DNA from 2 places in the Bacillus altaicus genome. Region 1 is predicted to be linked to the other one. Evidence: a T-box and tRNA genes for the amino acid it is inferred to sense, from the RefSeq annotation. Region 1 holds a T-box; the other holds one or more tRNA genes.
The links. The T-box of region 1 lies ahead of argS (arginine--tRNA ligase). A T-box ahead of a tRNA ligase gene usually reads a tRNA of that ligase, here a tRNA-Arg.
Positions count from the first base shown of each region.

Region 2: it encodes a tRNA-Arg, which carries the amino acid that the T-box ahead of argS (arginine--tRNA ligase) is inferred to sense. The anticodon was not compared.

Region 1 covers NZ_CM143394.1:3,368,082-3,371,501, reverse strand. Annotated here, with positions in the region: gene ACE38F_RS17465 (BrxA/BrxB family bacilliredoxin) at 1-188, shown strand, start outside; gene ACE38F_RS17460 (class I SAM-dependent methyltransferase) at 238-1,014, shown strand; T-box leader at 1,055-1,269, shown strand; gene argS (arginine--tRNA ligase) at 1,315-3,003, shown strand; gene ACE38F_RS17450 (DUF2085 domain-containing protein) at 3,175-3,420, shown strand, end outside.
Region 2 covers NZ_CM143394.1:1,251,893-1,255,312, forward strand. Annotated here, with positions in the region: gene rph (ribonuclease PH) at 1-224, shown strand, start outside; gene ACE38F_RS06580 (XTP/dITP diphosphatase) at 236-844, shown strand; gene ACE38F_RS06585 (metallophosphoesterase) at 858-1,361, shown strand; tRNA gene ACE38F_RS06590 (tRNA-Gly) at 1,470-1,543, shown strand; tRNA gene ACE38F_RS06595 (tRNA-Arg) at 1,545-1,618, shown strand; gene ACE38F_RS06600 (PH domain-containing protein) at 1,670-2,284, opposite strand; gene ACE38F_RS06605 (hypothetical protein) at 2,600-2,848, shown strand; gene ACE38F_RS06610 (hypothetical protein) at 3,045-3,420, shown strand, end outside.

The DNA of each region.
Region 1 (3,420 bases):
CAGGTCAAGATAAAGATGCTACTGCGAAAATGCGTGAATACTTCGGAGAAATTCCTCCATCTTCACCATCTATGGCATTACTAAAAGGAAAAGAAGTTGTCCACTTCATTCACCGTCATGAAATTGAAGGCGCAACAATGGACGAAATTATTACAAACTTAGAGCAAGCTTTCGAAAAGAATTGCTAAAGTAGGGGGAGAGTAAATCTCCCTCTTTTCTTTATATAGAGGTGAAAAAATGATAGTAACAACAGCAGGAAGAACAAATAAAGAAATGACAGCTTATGGAAATAAGGTAGCAGAAGAATTAAATTGTTCTTTCGTTTTACGTAATGATATACCTGTGCACAAACTGCATGAGCAGTATGAACAAGATGTGCTGATTGTAGGGAAAAACCGATTAGCTATTTATCCAAAGGGTACGGAAGAGTCGTTTTTCTTTCATCCAAACTCAGCAATGTTTCGTGTGAAAAGGTTAATGCGCGGAGAACATGATCCGTTTATACAAGCTACCAAATTAGAGAGCGGAATGACAGTATTAGATTGTACGCTCGGTATGGCATCAGATAGTATTGTAGCTAGTTATATTGTTGGTGAGAACGGAAAAGTAACAGGGATTGAAGGAAACGAATATATGGCTTACATCATGGGAAAAGGCTTGCAAACATGGTCTTCATCTGTTTCTGAAATCGATGAGGCAATGCAAAGCATTGATGTAAAGCAAACAGAGCATTTCGCATTTTTAACGCAATGTGAAGATAATAGTTATGATGTTGTTTATCTTGATCCGATGTTTGAAGAAACTATCATCGAATCAGATGGAATTAAAGGATTAAAACACTTCGCTTTGTATCATGATATTACTGATGAAACAATTGCGGAAGCGAAGCGTGTGGCGAGAAAACGTGTCGTTCTGAAAGATCATTTCCGTAGTTCTAGATTTGAAAAACACAATTTTTATGTATACAAAAGAAAAAGCGCTAAGTTTCATTTTGGTGTAATTGACCCTTGCTAATTGTTTGAAAAGATGTATAATAAGCAATAATTAATTAAATATACTGTCTGTGATGAAGAGAGTAATCTTTTTCAGAAGGAAAGCGAGCTAGGGATGGTGTGAGCCTAGTGCAGAAGAAAAAGATGAAGCGCACTTCGGAGACGCTTCTTGAACGAATAGTAGAGTAAGCCGAGGCCCCCTGTCCTCGTTATAAACGGGAAAGTGGTTCGAAATGAACAACAAGGGTGGTACCACGGGTTAAAACTCGTCTCTTTTTTAGAGACGAGTTTTTTGTGTTTCAAAAAATAAGGAGGTTATAGTATGAATTATAAAACGCAGTTTGCGAAAAGTTTATCGAATATTTTTACGAATGAATTAACACAAAATCAAATTTTAGATTTAATCGAAACACCAAAACAAGATGAATTCGGAGATGCAGCGTTCCCATGCTTTTCACTAGCGAAGCAATATAAAAAATCACCAGCTATTATAGCGAAGGAATTGGCGGAGAAATTAAATGATCCGTTCTTTACGAAAGTAGAGGCTGTTGGTCCTTATGTAAATGTATTTTTTAATCGTGAAACAGTAAGTGATGAAGTATTAAAAACAATTTTAGCGGAGAAAGAAGAGTACGGTCAAAATCACTTTGGATGTGAAAAAACGGTAGTTATCGATTATTCCTCTCCTAATATCGCGAAACCTTTTTCAATGGGGCATTTACGTTCTACAATGATTGGTAATTCGCTGAAACATATCGCCGAAAAATGTGGGTATGAAGTTGTCGGAATCAATTATATTGGCGATTGGGGCACGCAGTTTGGAAAGTTAATTACCGCATATAAAAAATGGGGAAATGAAGAGGTAGTTAAAGAGGATCCGATACGTGAGTTATTTAAGTTATATGTTCAGTTTCATGAAGAAGCAAAAGAGAACAAAGAACTAGAAGAAGAAGGACGATCATGGTTTAAAAAGCTAGAAGAAGGAAATGAAGAAGCAGTCGAACTTTGGAATTGGTTTCGTCATGAGTCTTTAAAAGAATTTTCTCGTATTTATGAACTTCTCGGTGTGGAATTTACAAACTTTCAAGGAGAAGCTTTCTATAACGATAAAATGGAAGACTTTATTGGGATTTTAGAAGAGCACGATTTACTTGAAGAATCAGAAGGCGCATTAGTCGTTAATTTAGAAAAAGAAGGTATGCCGCCTTGCCTAATTAGAAAATCAGATGGTGCAACTATTTACGCAACGCGTGATTTAACAGCGGCATTGTATCGTCAAAACACATACGAATTTGATAAAGCACTATATGTAGTTGGCCCAGAACAAAGTTTACATTTTAATCAATTTTTCACTGTATTAAAAAAGCTCGGCTACAACTGGGTTGACGGGATGGAACATGTACCGTTTGGATTCATTTTAAAAGATGGTAAGAAAATGTCGACACGTAAGGGCAGAATTATTTTATTGGAAGAAGTGCTAGAAGAAGCTGTTGCACTTGCGGAACAAAATATTGAAGAGAAAAATCCTAATTTAAAACAAAAAGAAGACGTGGCAAAACAAGTCGGTGTTGGAGCAGTTATCTTCCACGATTTAAAAAATGAGCGTATGCATAATATCGAATTCTCATTAGAAAATATGTTGAAATTTGAAGGAGAAACAGGACCATATGTGCAGTACACACATGCGCGTGCTTGTTCAATTTTAAGAAAAGAAAGTGTAGAATTTGAAACTTGTACTTTTGCATTAAAAGATGATTATAGCTGGAGTGTCGTAAAATTACTTTATAAATTCCCGCAAGTAATTGAAGCGGCCTTCAACAAAAATGAGCCATCTACTATTTCAAAATACGTATTAGATGTAGCACAAGCGTTCAATAAATATTATGGAAATGTTCGTATATTAGAAGAGAACGAAGAGAAAGAGAGTAGACTCGCATTAGCTTACGCTGTGACGGTTGTATTAAAAGAGGGATTACGTTTACTTGGGGTAGGGGCACCTGAGGAGATGTAAAATAAAAATTTTGTAACAAAAAGGCAAATCAGACGGTCATTAACCGGATTTGTCTTTTTGTATTTTCTTAAATAAATTCTTATTTATAAAGTGTTATACGCTACGAAGTGTAAGAATTCTATAATTTTGTTACGAAATCAATTAAAATATTTGTAGAGAGGATGGTCCGTATTGATTCGAAGTTTCATTTTAAACATTCCTTGTCATAGACTACCGGAAAGGAGTTTTCTTAAACTACAAAAATACATGCCTTTATGTGCGCGATGCACAGGTATGTTTATTGGTTTATGTATGTTTCCAATTTACTTTTTAATAACACCTTCGTTTAGTCTCTCATTAATGCTATCCTTTTTTGCTCAAATTCCATTATTAATTGATGGATTCACCCAAAAGTGGAAATGGCGAAGCAGCATAAAT
Region 2 (3,420 bases), 2.1 Mb from region 1:
TCGTTTTAGATTTAAATTATGCTGAAGATTCTAAAGCAGACGTTGATATGAACGTTATTATGACTGGAAAAGGTCAGTTTGTTGAAGTACAAGGAACTGGAGAAGAAGCGACGTTTAGCAGAGCTGAATTAAATGAATTACTTGATGCTGCTGAACAAGGGATTTTCCAACTTGTTGAAAAGCAAAAAGAAGCATTAGGTGACATCGTATCTCATATAGAGTAGAGGTGGAAAATATGAAGCAAGTTGTTGTAGCGACGAAAAATCTTGGGAAAGTACGTGAGTTTGCTGAGTTATTTGAGAGATTTGACTTAGAAGTGAAATCTTTACACGATTTTCCTCATATTGAAGAAGTCGAAGAAACTGGTGAAACATTTGAAGAAAACGCAATTTTAAAAGCGGACAGTCTTAGTAGACAATTGAATTCCGTCGTAATTGCGGATGACTCTGGTCTTATTGTAGATGCCTTAAACGGGAAGCCAGGTGTATATTCAGCTCGTTTTGCTGGAGAGCCGAAAGATGATCAGGCGAATATAGATAAAGTGTTACAAGAGTTAACTGACGTCGATTTAGAAAAACGTACAGCTCGTTTTTACTGTGCGTTAGCAGTTGCTTTCCCTGAAGCTGATAAAGAGCCGGTTATTGTAAACGGAACGTGCGAAGGGAAAATTCTAGAACAGCGCCGCGGGGAAAATGGTTTCGGATACGATCCGATTTTTTATGTAGAAGAATATAAAAAGGCGATGGCGGAGCTAAGCTCAGATGAGAAAAATGCGATTAGTCACCGCGGGCGTGCTCTTCGTAAATTAGAAGAAAAAATCCCGGAATGGTTTTTAGAAGAATAAGGGAGAGAGATTGATGAAAGCTTTAATCGTAAGCGATAGTCATAGCTCTGTGAAGGAATTACAGCAGTTAAAAGAGAATTACGAAGGGAAAGTAGATGTCATGATTCATTGTGGTGATTCAGAGCTAACGCCTGCTCACGAAGAGCTGCAAGGTTTCCATGTTGTAAAAGGGAATTGTGATTATGCTAACTTTCAAGGTGAAATTGTAACTGATGTAGATGGAATTCGTTTTTTAGTTGTGCACGGTCATCGTCATAATGTGAAAATGACGTTACAAACGTTAGCGTATCATGCAGAAGAAGTAGGAGCGCAAGTAGCATGCTTTGGACATTCTCATGTATTAGGGGCAGAATTAATTGATGGGATTTTATTTATTAATCCAGGAAGTATTTTGCTCCCGCGCTCTCGTGTGGAAAAAACATTCGCTTTATTAGAAATGGATGAAAATCATATAGAAGTTCGTTTTGAAACATTAGACGGACAGCTGGTGGAACAAGCAATTTTTAAAAGAGGATAAGGAAAATTATCCTCTTTTAAAAAAGTGTTGACTTTATAAGTGGTTATGAATATAATAAATATTGTCGATAGGGCAACGGCGCTAACGAAGAAAAATAAAATAACATATGCGGGTGTAGTTTAGTGGTAAAACAAGAGCCTTCCAAGCTCTGGTCGAGAGTTCGATTCTCTTCACCCGCTCCATGTCCCAGTAGCTCAGCCGGATAGAGCATACGCCTTCTAAGCGTACGGTCGGGAGTTCGAATCTCTCCTGGGACGCTAACAAAACCTTGTTATCTTTTGATAACAAGGTTTTTTGTTTGTTTTAAATTAGTTATTAATAAACTTTTCAAAGACAAAACCGTAATCTTTCACATTATATTGCTTTTTCGTATCAACGAGCCAGTTAAAGGCGATATCGTTCATTTCTTTAAACTGTTCTGCTAAATTTACTTGTGTATTTGAAATACGGCTGAAAGCGTTAGATGCCATATCTAAACTTTTATGTGCATACTGCAATGTAATGTCGTTGTCGTATGAGATTTCTTCGATTTTAAGTAAAGCCTTATATAAATCTTTTAATTCTTCAATATGTTTTTTATGAACATCAATTGAGTAATGCTCATCTCCCATTTGAAATTTAATTTCTACATCTAAATCAATCGTTCCTGCAGTTTCGAGTGCTACGTTTTTAATTTGATATTTACTATAGCTAAAGCGGCGTAATGTACGTTTTTTGCTTGTGGCACTTGTACCATCTAGATGAATTAATCCTTTGTTTGTGAAACAATATTCATCCGATTTTGATTTAATAAGAAAATAAATTTTCTCTCCATCTTCATGCATAACGTAATCATCAGCATCGACCTTATCGTAATCTTTCGGTGTGATGACAGAACCTACATCGCTTAAACCTAAAACATCAGCAGCCATTTTTTTGAACATATATAATCCCCCTTGTAAATTAAATTCTTAATTGTACAAAAATATATTAACATGATTTTAAACTTATTTTTGAAATCTTACAACTCTGTAAGGTAAGTGTAAGGAAGTTCGATGGTAACAAATTACTAATCCTATATAATGAAGATAACAACGATACATGAGGAGGAAGAGATGATGAAGGGATTAATCGTAACGGGTTTAACAGTAGCTTTTGGGTTTGTGGCGTATGAAAAGTTAACATATGTAATTGATGTTGTAAAACATTTAGTAGCGTAGAAAAAACTGCCATGAGAGGGAAAGGGAATGAGTGAATGGATGGAATGGTTATTTGGAATTATAGGTACTTGTAGTGTAGTTTTATTGTTCTTTGTCCCGAGTGGTATACTTAGTTCGACAACAAGTTTGTTCTTTTTAAGTTTGTTTGCTTGTACGATGCTTATTATTATGTTTTTAATGAAGCGAAGTAAACCGATCTTCTATTTTAGCATGATTGTTATGGCAATTATTGTTCTCCAAATTATTACCCTTGTTATATACCCCACAATTATAAAAGCTTTCCGTTAATGATGAATCCTCTGCGTCTGTTGCTGAGGGTTTTTGTTTGTGAAAAATGAATTTCATTTAAAAGTTTGTTGCTTTTCGTTGCGAAAATAGAATATTCCTATATTTCAAATAAATAATTTTGGAATGTTGTGTTCTCATTACGCATTTGATATATTTACTTTGAAGATCATTAAAATCTAGAAAAAGAGGCGGACGTATGGATAAAAAAGAAAATACGGTCGTATTGTTTCCGCAACTATCAGAACGCTATATTGATAAAGGTTTTTTAGCGTTGAAAGAGCGGGAATTCGAAGATGCATTGCGCTGCTTTGAAATATTACGTCAGTATAATGCAGAAACGGAACAAACAGAATTAGCTTCAGTTATTTGTTTGCTAGAATTAAAACGTATGGAAGAAGCGAAAGGAAAATGTAAGCAGTTGCTTGAAATAGGAGCTGTATTATTTGGTGATATTCTTGAAACGTATGTAACTATTTTAGTTCAAACAAATGATTATGAAGGTGTCATCGAAACTGTTGAGGAAGTTTTGCAAACGAAAGATATAATTCCTGAGCAAAAGGAAAAATTGGCAC